DNA from 2 places in the Pseudomonas sp. MF09150 genome. Region 2 is predicted to be linked to the other one. Evidence: predicted binding sites of a transcription regulator. Region 2 holds the regulator's gene; the other holds the start of a gene.
What was found. The regulator FliA, encoded in region 2, starts transcription of late flagellar genes. The targets are predictions, from matches to a motif close to CTAAAGTTTNNNNNNNNNNNGCCGNTAA.
Positions count from the first base shown of each region.

Region 1: the regulator FliA is predicted to act here: its motif matches at 4,527-4,554, upstream of AC19YX_RS25800 (methyl-accepting chemotaxis protein).

Region 1 covers NZ_JCBCUS010000007.1:446,573-454,295, reverse strand. Annotated here, with positions in the region: gene AC19YX_RS25820 (5-oxoprolinase subunit B family protein) at 1-199, shown strand, start outside; gene AC19YX_RS25815 (5-oxoprolinase subunit C family protein) at 196-1,170, shown strand; gene AC19YX_RS25810 (inorganic phosphate transporter) at 1,320-2,936, opposite strand; gene AC19YX_RS25805 (transporter) at 3,226-4,248, opposite strand; gene AC19YX_RS25800 (methyl-accepting chemotaxis protein) at 4,666-6,291, shown strand; gene AC19YX_RS25795 (hypothetical protein) at 6,403-6,849, shown strand; gene AC19YX_RS25790 (GAF domain-containing sensor histidine kinase) at 6,865-7,723, opposite strand, start outside.
Region 2 covers NZ_JCBCUS010000001.1:1,889,425-1,897,147, reverse strand. Annotated here, with positions in the region: gene flhA (flagellar biosynthesis protein FlhA) at 1-650, shown strand, start outside; gene flhF (flagellar biosynthesis GTPase FlhF) at 662-1,981, shown strand; gene fleN (flagellar synthesis regulator FleN) at 2,101-2,931, shown strand; gene fliA (RNA polymerase sigma factor FliA) at 2,928-3,668, shown strand; gene AC19YX_RS08550 (chemotaxis response regulator CheY) at 3,835-4,206, shown strand; gene AC19YX_RS08545 (protein phosphatase CheZ) at 4,237-5,025, shown strand; gene AC19YX_RS08540 (chemotaxis protein CheA) at 5,038-7,302, shown strand; gene AC19YX_RS08535 (protein-glutamate methylesterase/protein-glutamine glutaminase) at 7,350-7,723, shown strand, end outside.

The sequences.
Region 1 (7,723 bases), on a different contig from region 2:
GAAGGAGCACATGGTGTTCTTCCGCCCCGGCGACATCGTCCAGTTCAAAGCCATGGACCGCGAGGCCTACGACCTGGCGGTGGCCGAGGTGGAGGCCGGCCGTTTCGACCTGCGTATCCGGCCGGTGGAGTTTTCACTGGATGCCTTTCTCGCCGACCCGGTCGGCTATCCGAAGTCGTTACAGGAGGCGTTGGCATGATCAAGGTCATCAAACCGGGCCTGGCCACATCGGTGCAGGATCTGGGGCGCGAAGGCTATTACCACCTGGGTATTCCGCCGTCCGGGGCCCTGGATCAATACGCCTTGAGCGCGGCCAACCAACTGGTCGGCAACCCGCCGGGTGCGGCGGCGCTGGAGTGCACGCTGGTCGGGCCGGAGCTGGAGTTTTGCCGCGATGCCCTGGTGGCGGTCTGCGGCGCGCACATGACGCCCAAGCTCGATGGGGTGGACATGCACCTGGACACGGCCTTTGCGGTCAAGGCCGGGCAAGTGTTGCGCTTCGACTTTCCCAAGGCCGGCGCCCGCGCTTACCTGGCGGTCGCCGGCGGCATCGATGTGCCGCTGGTATTGGGCAGTCGTTCCACTTACACCCTCGGCGCCCTGGGCGGTTTCCAGGGGCGGCGGTTGGCCGTCGGCGATGAGTTGCCAGTGGGTGTGGACAGCGGCAAGAGCCGGGTCGGTGCAAGTTTGCCCATGGCTTTACGTCAGTCCCTGGGTGGCGAGGTCACGCTGCGGGTGGTGCCCGGCCTGTATTACGAGCGCTTGAGCGAGGCGGCCAAGGTCAGCTTTTTTGCCGAGCCCTGGACCGTGGGCTCCGAAGCTGACCGTATCGGCTATCGCTTCAAGGGCGGCAGTGCCTTGGGCTTTCAGCCGCGGGAGCAGCCGTTTGGTGCCGGCTCCGATCCGTCGAACATCGTCGACAGCTGTTACCCGATCGGTTCGATCCAGGTGCCTGCGGGGCTCGAGCCGATCGTGTTGCATCGGGACGCGGTGTCCGGTGGCGGCTACGCCATGATCGGCACCGTGATCAGCGCCGACCTCGACCTGATCGGCCAGATGCAACCCAACCAGAAGGCCCGTTTCGTCGCGGTGACCCTCGAACAGGCGCTGGAGGCCCGGCGCTCCTACAAGAAAAAACTGGCTTGCCTGCGCAAGCTGTTTCCCTCCTGAACACCACGGCGGCTACACCCGTAGCCGCTGCCGCAGACTCGGGCCGCGTTCGTACGCTGTCCGTCGGATGCACCATTTCCCTCCCTGATACCCCGACCCACCTCAACCCACGTCCAAGCGCAGCCCAAGCCTGACAACTACACGTCCGCTCAAAACAGTTGGGTAAACAACCAATACAAACTGCCCGACAACAGGATCGCCGCCGGCAGGGTCAGGACCCAGGCCATCAGCAGGTTGCGGATGGTGCGCATCTGCAGCCCGCCGCCGTTGGCGACCATGGTCCCGGCCACGCCCGATGACAGGACATGGGTGGTCGATACCGGCAGACCGAACATGTCGGCGGCGCCGATGGTCAGCATGGCCACGGTTTCCGCCGAGGCGCCCTGGGCGTAGGTCAGGTGGGTCTTGCCGATCTTTTCACCGACCGTCACCACGATACGTTTCCAGCCGACCATGGTCCCAAGGCCAAGGGCGATGGCCACGGCGATCTTGACCCACAGCGGAATGAAGCGTGTGGCGTTGTCGATCTGTTGCTTGAACAGCTGCAGCTTGTCCTGGGTGTCGGCGTCAAAGTGGCCGACCTTGTTCTTGTCCATCAGGCGAATGGTTTCGCTGGTCAGGTACATGTCGTTGCGCACGTTGCCCATGGCCTCGGCCGGCACTTTGGACAGCGAGCCATAGCCCTTCACTTCGTTGCCGATATGGCCGGCCAGCGCCGCCAGCGCCGGGATCAGCTCAGGCGTGGCCTGCTTGTTGCGCACGTAATCGGAAAGGATCGGCCGCGGATCGGCGGGCGCCGCCTGGGGCGAACCTTTGCTCAGAGCCTGCTGGGTGACTTCGGCCACCGCGGCGAATTGCAGGGCCTGGTCGGCCGGCATGGTGCGGTTCAGCGCGTAGGCCATGGGCAGGGTGCCGACCAGAATCAGCATGATCAGGCCCATGCCTTTCTGGCCGTCGTTGGAGCCGTGGGCGAAGGACACGCCGGTGCAGGTGAGGATCAGCATGCCGCGAATCCACCACGGCGGCGGGGTGTTGCCTTTGGGCGCCTTGTACAGCGCGCGGTTCTTCACGAACAGGCGCAGGGCCAACAGCAGCAGGGCGGCGAACGCGAAGCCGATCAGCGGCGAAAACAGCAGGGCGTACCCGACTTTGGTGGCCTGGCCCCAGTCCACGCCGCTGGTGCCGTCGCGGCCATGCATCAGGGCATTGGCCACGCCGACACCGATGATCGAGCCGATCAGGGTGTGGGACGACGACGCCGGCAACCCCAGCCACCAGGTGCCGAGGTTCCACAGGATGGCGGCAATCAGCAGGGCGAAGATCATGGCGAAACCGGCCGATGAGCCGACTTGCAGAATCAGCTCCACCGGCAGCAGGGCAATGATGCCGAAGGCCACGGCGCCGCTGGACAGCAGCACCCCGAGGAAATTGAAAAAACCCGACCAGACCACGGCGAAATGCGGCGGCAGCGAGTGGGTGTAGATCACCGTCGCCACGGCGTTGGCGGTGTCATGGAAACCGTTGACGAATTCGAAGCCCAGGGCGATCAGCAGCGCCACGCCGAGCAGCAGGAACGGGGTCCAGGTGGTCACGGTGGTGCCCAGTTCGTGCATGTCGTGCATCAGGCTGTAGGCGGTGAACAGCAAGCCCATGGCCAGTACCGCGAAAAACATCACCAGGGTGAAGGGGCTGGCCTTTTTATCCAGCTGGGGCTTGGTTTCGCGGGCGGAAGAGGGGGCGGCGGCAGTCAGGGAAGGGGTGGCCATTGCCGGACAATCCTGTGGAGGGGAGGAGTGGGCTCCATGATCGTTGCCAAATGTTACAGAGAGACTGCGTCAGGTCAGTGTTTGTGCGATTGGGGAGGGCCGCTGATCTGAATGGGCCTTTCTGCATACCGTTTCAGGCGCCGTGGGCGTGGGGGGGTATGGGGTGTCACGCAGGGCCAGCGCAGCCTCGCGGGCTCGGCAGCGGCTACGGGGCTTGTGGCTCCGGCCGGGGCAGGTGCTGTGGTGGTCAGGGGGTGATGAGGGGCATCGGGGGCCAGCGGGCGTTGGCTCAGTAGTCCTGGCGTTTGCGAAAGGCCCAGCGGCCGGCGAACAGGGTGAAGGTGGCGACCAGGGCCACCAGGATCCAGAAGCCTTCGGGATCTGCGGAAAACGGAATGCCGCCCACGTTCATGCCGAAAAAGCCGGCGATGATGTTGATCGGCAGCGCGAGCACGGTGACCACGGTCAGGGTGAACAGGGTGCGGTTGGTCTGTTCGTTGAGGTTGGCGGCGATTTCTTCCTGCAACAGTTTGATCCGCTCCCCCAGGGCCGTGAGGTCGTTGATGATCAGCGCGAACTCCTCGGTGGATTTGCGCAGCTCCTTGACGTCCTCCTTCTGCAGCCATTGCGGCGGCCGGTTGAGCAGCCGCAGCAGCGAGCCCGGCTCCAGTGCCAGCAGGCGTTGCAGGCGCACCAGCACCCGGCGCATGGCCCCGAGTTCGGCGCGGTTGGTGGAGACCCGGGCCGCCAGCAGTTGGTCTTCGATCTGGTCCACGCTCTGGCTGGTCTTGCGCACGATCTGGGTCAGTACCTCGCCCTGGTCGCGCAACAGGTGCACCAGCAGTTCCAGGGGCGAGCGAAAGCGCTCGCCGGCCTTGACCGAGGAGCGCAGTTTGTCCACCGAGTGCAGGGGTTGCAGGCGGGCGCTGACAATCAGGCGGCTGCGGGCGCAGACCCACAGGGTCGATATATCCGATGAGACCATGCTGCTGAAGTTGAACACCACGTCGTTGACCACCGCCAGCAGTGCTGAGTCCACATGCTCGATGCGGGTGGAGCGCGAGCCTTCATGCAGCGCTTCGAAAAACTCTTCAGGCAATTCCAGGTGAGCCTTCATCCAGCGCTCGCAGGCCGCGTGGGCCAGGTTCAGGTGCAGCCAGAGAAACTCTTCACCGTCCCCCGCTTGTTTCAGGCATTCCAGGGCCTTGGCCGAGTCCAACTCGCGGCCGGCTTGCCCCGGGAGAAAACTGAAGCCGTACAACAGGCCGAACAGATCGGAATCGCGATGGCTTTGGTCGATGCTGTGGTTCATGGAGTCTCGCTGGAGGGAAGCCATGCAGGCAGTGTGAAAACTACTGCGTTTGGCAATACTGCGTTAAAAACAGGCTCGGAATGCTCATTTACAGCCAGTAAACTCCGCTTCCTCGCCTGTTTTTGCCTTGTCTTGCCTTCACTCGCTACGTTTTCACACAGCCTGCACCTGTAGGCGTTTTACAGGTTCACTTGGGCTTTATCATCGCAAGGCTTTTTGATGTTTTTGTGACAGTTTCAGGTGCAGAATGCGCGCCCTGCTACCGGTGGTCGGAGGCGCTCAAGAAAGCCTGCTGCGCGCCGATCACGCTCACAGCAGTCGAGCATCGGCCCGTCGTCGATTGCCCTGACAGGGATGTCTGTGTGCCACCCACGTCCATTTCGGATGTGTTCCATCCCTGCCATGAGATCTCATTTGATGTTCTTGCAAAAATCCCTGCGCGCGCAAACGCTCGCCTTGTTGAGCGGCAGCCTGTTTGCGATGTTGTTGATCGCCCTGGCGTGTTTCAACTTCCTGTCCAATGGTGTGCAAAGTTATCGCAATCTGATCGAGGGGCCGCTGCGCACTTCGCAGCTGGTCGACGAGGCCAACCTGCAGTTCAAGAGCCAGGTCCAGGAATGGAAGAACGTCCTGCTGCGCGGCAAACAGCCTGAAGAGCGCAGCAAATACTGGAAATTGTTCGAAGACCGCCAGAGCGATGTCCAGGGCATTCTGGGCCAGTTGGCGATGGCCCCAGGTGTCGACGCGCAGTTGAAGAGCCAGATCGAACGCCTGCGTGAAGAGCATCGCCAGCTCGGTGCGGCCTATCAGAAAGGGCGCGATGCCTATGTGGCGGCGGGTGCCGATCCGGCGGCCGGTGATGTGGCGGTCAAGGGGCTGGATCGCGCTACCAGCGAGCAGATGAGTGAGTTGGTCGGCCAGTTGCGCAAGCAGGGTGACCAGCAGTCGCTGCTGATCAGTGCCGCGGCTGAACGCACGATCTGGATCGGGATTCTGGTAATGCTGGCGTCAGGCCTGATGATCGGCCTGTTCAGCCTGTGGCTGGTCAACCGCAACCTGGTGCAGCCGATCCGCACCCTGATCGAGTATGTCGCGCAACTGAGCCAGGGGCGTTTTGCCGAACGTGTCGCCAGTGACCGCCAGGACGAGCTGGGCCGCTTGGCCATGGCCGCCAACACCCTGCGTGATTTCCTCGCCGACACCTTCAGCCGCCTGCAACGCAGCACCTCCGACCTGGACAGCGCCAGCGGCGAGTTGAGCTCCATTGCCGGGTTGATGGCTCAGGGCACCAATGAGCAGTTCAACCGCACCGACCAGGTGGCCACGGCCATGAACGAGATGTCTGCCACGGCCCAGGAAGTGGCGCGCCACGCCGCCGATGCGGCGCGCGCGGCCGACGATGCCGATCACTCGGCGCAACAGGGCGAACAGGTGATGCAGGGCACCATCCACACCATCACCCTGATGCGCGGCGAAATCGCCAACACCGCGAAGGTTATTCGCCAGTTGGAAACCGACAGCGGGCGCATCGGTAAAGTGCTGGAGGTGATCCGCGGGATTGCCGAACAGACCAACCTGCTGGCGCTGAATGCGGCCATCGAGGCGGCTCGCGCCGGTGAGGCCGGGCGTGGTTTTGCGGTGGTGGCGGACGAAGTGCGCAGCCTGGCGCAGCGCACGGCGGCCTCGATCATCGAGATCAACCAGATTATCCAGACCGTGCAGACCGGCGCGGTGGACGCCGCCCAGGCCATTGAAAGCGGCCAGTCACGCAGCGAGCAGAGCGTCGAGCAAGTGACCCAGGCCGGGGCGATGCTGGAGCGGATCACCGTGGCCGTGGAGGCGATCCGTGACATGAACCGCCAGATCGCCACGGCCGCGGAAGAGCAAACCTCGGTGGCCGAGGACATTTCGCGCAACCTGACCGAGATCACCAGCATCGCCAGTACCAATCTGGACAACGTGCAGCGCACCGAAGCGGCAAGCCGCAACCTGCATGGCTTGTCGGGGCAGTTGAACGAGGTCACCGCGCGCCTGGGCAACTGACCGCCGCGCCTTGTGTATCGGCCTGCTTACCAGGTCGGTACACAGTCACTCTCAAGTTGGCCGGGCTGGCGTCGATGGTAGGGCAAACCCCAACTCACGAGGCCCATGCCCATGGTCAGTATCAGCTCCGTTTCCATTACCCAACCCCAGGTCACCACCCGCAAGCTGGCGACCAGTGCCAGCGATGAGGCCAGCAGCTCCGAGACCGGGGTTGCCTCGGCCAGTGCTGCCTCCGGCGACAGCAGCAAGGCGGCCGGTGCGTCGGGGGCTGCGGTGTCCGGCGGCAGTTCCAGCAGCAGCGACGAGTCGGATGCGGTCAAGGCGCTGCGTAAGCAGATTGCGCAATTGCAGAAAGAGTTGCAGGAGCAGCAACAGCAGCTGCAGGCCGCCCAGGCCAGTCAGGACAGCAAGGATGCCAAGGCCGCCGCGGTGGCTGCCGCGCAATCGCAGATCGCCTCCACCAGCGGCTCGCTGCAGACCGCCACCGCCGCACTGCTGCAAGCCTTGCAGGATTCGAGCAGCAGTTCGTCCGGCTCGCTGGTCGACACCACGGCCTGAGATCAGGCCCGGGTTTCAGGCCCGAGTTTCAGGCGCCAGGGGCAGGCTGAAGGTGAAGAGCGTGCCGTGCTCGGCGCTTGAGGCCAGGTCCATGCGCCCGCCGTGGGAGCGGGCGATCTGGTCGGCGATGTACAACCCCAGGCCCAGTCCGGCTTGCGGCGTGTCGCTGGCCGGGCGCGAGTACGGCTGGAACAGGTAGGGCAGGATCGCCGGGGGAATCTGCCCCGGGTTCTGCACCGCCAGCATAAACACGCCCTCACGCACTTCGGCCCTGACCTGCACCGGGCCTTCGGGCGCGCCGTGGGTGATGGCATTGGCCACCAGGTTGGAGAGCAGTTGCGCGACCCGGTCGCGGTCGCAGTGGATGCCCTGCAAATCGCCGATCACACACTGGATGGGGCGCTCCGGGTGCACGCTCTGCACTTCCGCCACCACGTGATGCAGGGTTTGCTCCAGATCCTGGCTGGACGCGATGTTCAGTGTGATGCCGGGCCCCAGGCGTCCCCGGGCGAAGTCCAGCACGTCTTCGACCAACTGTGCGGCGCGCCGTCCACAGTTGAGAATGTGCTGCACGATCGGGTCGGTGGCCGGGTTCGGGTGTTTGCGCAGCAGGCGTTCGGCACCGACATTGATCGCGAACAGCGGGTTGCGCAGGTCATGGCCCAGCACGGCAATGAATTGCTCGCGCAGCTCGGCGGTCTGGCGCTCCTGCTGCAGCGCGGCTTCGGTCTGTTGCTGGCTTTCTTCGGCCTCGATCTGCAGCGACAGCAGGCGCGCGAACGACTCCATGGTGCTCTGGATGGCGCTGGCCTTGAGTGCCGCCGGGCTCGGGTCGAGGGCGCAGATGGTGCCGAAGAAGCTGCCGTCGGTGCGA
Region 2 (7,723 bases):
GTACCGTGGTCGCCACTCACCTCAACCAGATTCTGTACAAGCACTCCAGCGAGCTGATCGGCCACGAGGAAGTCCAGCAGTTGATGCAATTGCTGGCCAAGAGCTCGCCGAAACTCGCCGAGGAGCTGGTGCCGGGCGTGCTGTCGCTGTCGCAGTTGCTCAAGGTGCTGCAGGCGTTGCTCGCCGAACAGGTGCCGGTACGGGACATTCGCAGCATTGCCGAGGCCATCGCGAACAATGCCGCCAAGAGTCAAGATACTGCCGCTCTGGTGGCTGCAGTCCGCGTCGGATTGTCGCGTGCCATCGTCCAAAGCATTGTAGGCACTGAGTCCGAGCTGCCTGTGATCACCTTGGAACCAAGGTTGGAACAAATATTGCTCAATAGTCTGCAGAAGGCAGGACAAGGCCAGGAAGAAGGCGTTCTGCTGGAGCCAAGCATGGCTGAAAAGCTGCAACGTTCGCTGATCGATGCGGCGCAGCGTCAAGAGATGCAAGGTCAACCGGTGATTCTGTTGGTAGCAGGTCCGGTACGCGCAATGCTTTCACGGTTTGGACGTTTGGCAGTCCCCGGTTTGCATGTGTTGGCGTACCAGGAAATCCCTGACAACAAACAAGTGACCATCGTTGCGACAGTAGGGCCCAACGGCTGAGGTAACGGGTTATGCAAGTTAAGCGTTTTTTCGCCGCCGATATGCGTCAGGCCATGAAACTGGTTCGTGATGAGCTGGGCGCAGAGGCCGCCATTATCGGCAACCGCCGTATTGCTGGCGGTGTCGAGCTGACGGCTGCCCTCGACTACAAGCTGTCGGCGCTGGCGCCGCGCGTGCCGAACATGGAGCTCGAGGATGAGCTGCGCAAGACCCAGTCGCGGATCGTGACCGCCCAGGCGGAATTGAGCCTGCGTGGCGACAGCGATGCCATGACCAATCGTCAGCTGTTCGCCGGCCTGCCACTGACGGCAGCCGAGCCGCTGATCGAGCCGACTTTTTCCGAGCCGCACCGTCCGGCGCCGGCCCCTGTCGCGGCAGACGGCATTGACCAGCGGGCGTTCGATTCGATGCGGTTCGAACTCAATGGCCTGCGCGAACTGCTGGAAGTCCAGCTCGGTTCCCTGGCCTGGAGTCAGCTGCAAGGCAGTCGTCCGGAGCAGGCCAACCTCTGGCGTCGCCTGCAGCGCATCGGCTTGTCCGGCCCCCTGGCCCGTGACCTGCTGGCGCTGGTGACTGAAATCGACGAACCCCGTCAGGCCTGGCGCATGCTGTTGGCGCACCTGGCGCGGATGATCGTGACCCCTGAGGTCGAGCCTTTGGAAGAGGGGGGCGTGATCGCCATGGTCGGCCCTGCCGGCATGGGCAAGACCACCACCCTGGCCAAGCTGGCGGCGCGTTATGTGCTCAAGTACGGCGCGCACAACATCGCGCTGGTGAGCATGGACAGCTTCCGTATCGGTGCCCAGGAACAGCTCAAGACCCTGGGGCGGATTCTCAATGTGTCGGTGACCCATGTCGATCCGGGCCAGTCCCTGGCGCAGGCGCTCGACCCACTGTTGCGCAAGCGCGTGGTGCTGATCGATACCGCCGGCCTGCAAGCCAGCGACCCGGCCCTGCGCATGCAGCTCGAAAGCCTGGCCGGTCGCGGGATCAAATCGAAGAATTATCTGGTCCTGGCCACCACCAGCCAGAAACAGGTGCTCACCGCCGCCTATCACAGCTACAAGCGCTGCGGGTTGGCCGGTTGCATCCTGACTAAACTGGATGAAACGGCCAGCCTCGGTGAAGTGTTGAGCCTGGCGATCAGTCATGAGTTGCCCGTTGCCTATCTGACCGATGGGCCACGGATTCCTGACGATCTGCACCTGCCGCGTCGGCACCAGTTGGTCAGTCGCGCAGTGAGCGTGCAGATGCAGGAAGAACCCAGCGAAGAAGCCATGGCCGATATGTTCGCGGACCTCTATCACAACCCCGCAAAACGGGTTGGATGAGGGTGGTCATGAAGAGATTGCACCGTATCTACATCGATGGTCTGCCATGCATTGTTCCAACGGTGAACGCGCAGCCAGTTATGTGGCCCCGTCTAAGTAAGACAAGGTAAAGAAAGAACATGGGCAGCATGCATCCCGTACAGGTGATTGCGGTGACCGGCGGCAAGGGTGGCGTCGGCAAGACTAACGTGTCAGTGAACTTGTCACTGGCCCTGGCTGAGCTCGGCCGGCGCGTCATGCTGCTGGACGCCGACCTGGGCCTGGCCAATGTCGACGTCCTGCTGGGCCTGACCCCCAAACGTACCCTGGCTGACGTCATCGAGGGCCGCTGCGAGCTGCGCGACGTGTTGCTCCAGGGCCCGGGCGGGATCCGTATCGTGCCTGCCGCCTCCGGCACCCAGAGCATGGTGCACCTGAGCCCGGCCCAGCATGCCGGCCTGATCCAGGCTTTCAGTGATATCGGCGACAACCTCGATGTGCTGGTCATCGACACTGCTGCGGGTATTGGTGACTCGGTAGTCAGTTTTGTCCGCGCGGCCCAGGAAGTTCTGCTGGTGGTCTGCGACGAACCGACCTCGATCACTGACGCCTACGCGCTGATCAAGCTGCTCAATCGCGACTACGGCATGAACCGTTTCCGGGTCCTGGCCAACATGGCGCAAAGCCCGCAGGAGGGTCGCAATCTGTTCGCTAAGTTGACCAAGGTCACGGATCGCTTCCTGGACGTGGCCTTACAATACGTCGGTGCAGTTCCTTACGACGAATGCGTACGCAAGGCCGTGCAAAAGCAGCGTGCGGTCTATGAAGCCTTTCCTCGTTCGAAGTGCTCGCTGGCGTTCAAGGCCATTGCGCAAAAAGTCGATACCTGGCCGTTGCCTGCCAACCCACGTGGGCATCTGGAGTTTTTTGTCGAGCGGCTAGTGCAGCAAACAGCAGGACCGGTGCTATGACAGCCAGCGGCTACAACCTGTACAAGAAGTCGGCGCGTGACAGCCAATATGAATTGATCGAGCGCTATGCGCCTCTGGTCAAGCGTATCGCCTACCACCTGCTGGCACGGCTGCCGGCCAGTGTTCAGGTCGAAGACCTGATCCAGGCCGGGATGATCGGTTTGCTCGAAGTGTCGACCAAGTACGATGCGAGCAAGGGCGCAAGTTTCGAGACTTATGCCGGGATTCGTATTCGTGGGGCGATGCTCGACGAAGTGCGCAAGGGCGATTGGGCGCCACGTTCAGTACACCGCAATACACGGATGGTGAGTGATGCCATTCGCTCAATTGAAGCTAAAACCGGTCGTGACGCTAAAGATCACGAAGTTGCGGCCGAACTTGAATTGAGCCTCGACGATTATTACGGGATTTTGAACGACACCTTGGGCAGCCGCCTGTTCAGCTTCGACGACCTTTTGCAGGACGGCGAGCATGAAGGGCTGCATGAGGATGGCGCGAGTGCTCATCTCGAGCCGTCACGCGATCTGGAAGATGAACGCTTCCAGGCGGCGCTGGCGGACGCGATTGCCAATTTGCCGGAGCGTGAGCGACTGGTCTTGGCGCTGTACTACGACGAAGAGCTGAACCTCAAGGAAATCGGTGAGGTCCTGGGGGTCAGCGAATCGCGGGTCAGCCAGTTACACAGCCAGTGCGCGGCCCGCTTGCGGGGGCGTTTGGGGGAGTGGCGAGCGCGCTGACAGGCAGTGTGGGGACACTGCGAACGGGACCGGTAAGGCGTGATGCCGCACCGGTCTTGCAGTGTGTATTCCATGCAGTCGTTGAGTGTTACGTCGTATTGATTGAATGGCGCGTTCAGGTGCTGGGCGCGTTTAAGACTGCTTGGAGGTCGAATTGGACAAGAACATGAAAATCCTCATCGTTGATGACTTCTCAACGATGCGGCGGATCATAAAAAACCTGTTGCGTGACCTGGGTTTCACCAACACGGTCGAGGCCGATGACGGTACTACCGCCATTCCGGTCCTCAACAGCGGGAGCATCGACTTTCTGGTAACGGACTGGAACATGCCTGGCATGACCGGTATCGATTTGCTGCGCCACGTGCGCGCCGACGAGAAGCTCAAGCACCTGCCGGTGCTGATGGTGACTGCCGAGGCCAAGCGTGAACAGATCATTGAAGCGGCTCAGGCCGGCGTCAATGGCTACGTAGTGAAACCATTCACGGCTCAGGCGTTGAAAGAGAAGATCGAAAAAATCTTCGAACGCATCGGTTGATGCGCGAAGACATTGCGCCACGGGGGAGCTATGGAGCATAACGAATCTTCATTGGGCGATTTTGAATCGACCCTGAAAAAACATGCCCACGAACTGGTCGAGAGCCTTGAAAAAGGCAAGTTTGGCGAGGCTGTGCAACTGATCCATGAGCTCAATCAGACCCGTGACCGCGGCCTGTATCAGGAAGTCGGCAAGCTCACCCGCGAGCTGCATAGCGCGATCGTCAATTTTCAGATTGACCCGCATATGCCGCAAGCCGAGGAAGTTTCACAGATCACGGATGCCACCGAGCGCCTGTCCTATGTGGTCAGGCTGACCGAGGCTGCGGCCAATCGCACCATGGATTTGGTGGAAAGCAGCACCCCGCTGGTCAACGGCCTGAGCAACGATGCCCAGGCCTTGAGCGCTGACTGGGGGCGCTTCATGCGTCGCGAAGTCGGGGCTGAAGAGTTTCGCGAGCTGGCACGGCGCGTCGACAGTTTCCTGACGCGTAGCGAACAGGAGACCCGGACCGTTTCCGGCCATCTCAACGACATTCTGTTGGCGCAGGATTACCAGGACCTCACGGGCCAGGTGATCAAGCGCGTGACCCAGTTGGTCACGGAAGTCGAAAGCAATCTGCTCAAACTCGTCTTGATGGCCAGCCAGGTCGACCGTTTTGCGGGCATCGAACATGACCGCGAATCGATCCTGGCTGAAAAAGATCCGCAAAAACATCTCGCCAAGGGTGAAGGTCCGCAGATTCATGCCGATAAACGTGAAGACGTTGTGTCCGGTCAGGACGATGTAGACGATTTGCTTTCCAGCCTTGGATTCTAGGAGCACCCATTAATGAGCTTCGGCGCCGATGAAGAGATCCTTCAGGATTTCCTGGTTGAGGCCGGCGAGATTCTAGAGCAACTGTCCGAACAACTGGTCGAGCTGGAAAGCCGACCGGATGATGCGGATCTGCTCAATGCAATTTTTCGCGGTTTTCACACTGTTAAAGGGGGCGCCGGCTTCCTCCAGCTCAATGAGCTGGTGGAGTGCTGCCACATCGCCGAGAACGTCTTCGACATCCTGCGCAAGGGTGAGCGTCGTGTCGACTCGGAGCTGATGGATGTGGTGCTCGAAGCGCTGGACGCGGTGAACGGCATGTTCGGCCAGGTCCGCGAACGGACCCAGGTCACGGCAGCGACTCCGGAGCTGCTCGCGGCTCTGGCGCGTCTGGCAGAGCCTGCGGCTGCGGTAGAGGTGGCAGCGGAGCCCGAAGTGGCTGAAGCGGTGGCCGAGCCGGTGGCTGAAAGCGAATCGGGCGATATCACCGATAACGAATTCGAGCTGCTGCTGGACTCGCTCAACGCCGCCAAGGCCGAAGCCGAGGCGCCTGCGGCTGCTCCGGTGGCCAGCAGCGATGCGGCCAGCGACGAAATCACCGATGCCGAGTTCGAGTCCTTGCTCGACCAGTTGCATGGCAAGGGCCAGTTCGCCCCGGATGCCGTTGCAGCGAGCGAACCTGCCGCGGCGAAAGCAGCGACGCCGGGTGCGAGCGACAGCAACGAAATTACCGATGATGAATTCGAAGCACTGCTCGATCAGTTGCATGGCAAGGGCAACTTTGCCGTGGACGCGCTCGAGTCTGCCGTCGCTTCGGTACCGGCAGCTACCGCGCCCGTTGCGGCTGCAGCCGGCAGCGACCTGATCAGCGATCACGAATTCGAATCCCTGCTCGACGAGTTGCACGGCAAGGGCAAATTTTCCGAGGTGGCGGGTGCCGGTTCTGCCGCTCCAGCCGCTGCGACCGCGGCTGCGGTGGCGGCCAAGCCCGTGGCGAAAAAGCCCGAGCCCAAGGCCGAAGCTCCCAAGGCTGCGGCTCCAGCGGCCGCTGCAGCTCCTGCTCCGGCACGTGCCGCCGCAGCGCCACCGCCAGAAAAACCCGCCAGTGAAGCCGAGACCACCGTACGGGTTGATACCGCACGCCTGGACGAGATCATGAACATGGTCGGCGAACTGGTGCTGGTGCGTAACCGCCTGGTGCGCCTGGGCCTCAACAGCGGCGATGAAGCCATGCAAAAGGCCGTGTCGAACCTCGACGTGGTCACGGCTGACCTGCAGACCGCGGTGATGAAGACCCGGATGCAGCCGATCAAGAAAGTGTTCGGGCGCTTCCCGCGCCTGGTTCGCGACCTTGCGCGGCAGCTGAAGAAAGAGATCAACCTGGAGCTGGTCGGCGAAGAAACCGACCTCGACAAGAACCTGGTGGAGGCCCTGGCCGACCCGCTGGTCCACTTGGTGCGCAACGCGGTCGACCACGGTATCGAGTCACCGGAAGAGCGCGAAGCCTCGGGCAAGGCGCGCGGTGGCAAGGTGATCCTGGCCGCTGAGCAAGAGGGCGACCATATCCTGCTGTCGATCTCCGATGACGGCAAAGGCATGGACCCGAATGTGCTGCGCGCCATTGCCGTCAAGCGTGGAGTGATGGACAAGGATGCCGCTGATCGCCTGAGCGACACCGAGTGCTACAACCTGATTTTCGCCCCGGGGTTCTCGACCAAGACCGAGATCTCCGACGTCTCCGGACGCGGCGTGGGCATGGACGTGGTGAAAACCAAGATTTCCCAGCTCAACGGTTCGATCAATATTTACTCGACCAAAGGCCAGGGCTCGAAGATCGTGATCAAGGTGCCGTTGACCTTGGCGATCATGCCGACCCTGATGGTCATGCTGGGCAACCAGGCGTTTGCGTTCCCTCTGGTCAACGTCAACGAGATCTTCCACCTGGACCTGTCGCGCACCAACGTGGTCGACGGCCAGGAAGTGGTGATCGTGCGCGACAAGGCGTTGCCACTGTTTTACCTCAAGCGCTGGCTGGTCCGTTCCGCCGCTCATGAAGAGCAGCGTGAAGGCCATGTGGTGATCCTTTCGGTGGGCACCCAGCGGATCGGCTTTGTCGTCGATCAACTGGTCGGCCAGGAAGAAGTGGTCATCAAGCCATTGGGCAAGATGCTGCAAGGGACCCCGGGCATGTCCGGCGCCACCATTACCGGTGACGGCCGCATTGCACTGATCCTCGATGTTCCAAGCATGCTCAAGCGTTACGCCGCACGGCGTATTTGATTCGGGGTGGCGGGGCGATTTGCCTCGCCCCGCCTAACGGAGTGTTTATGGCAGTCAAAGTCCTGGTGGTGGACGATTCGGGGTTTTTCCGCCGCCGCGTCTCGGAAATTCTTTCAGCGGATGCGAACATCCAGGTCGTCGGTACGGCGACCAATGGCAAAGAGGCGATCGATCAGGCCCTGGCACTCAAGCCGGACGTGATCACCATGGACTACGAGATGCCGATGATGGATGGCATCACGGCGGTGCGGCACATCATGCAGCGCTGTCCGACCCCGGTATTGATGTTTTCCTCGCTGACCCATGAAGGCGCCCGGGTAACCCTCGATGCGCTGGATGCTGGTGCGGTCGACTTCCTGCCCAAGAACTTCGAAGACATCTCGCGCAATCCCGAGAAGGTCAAGCAGCTGCTGTGCGAGAA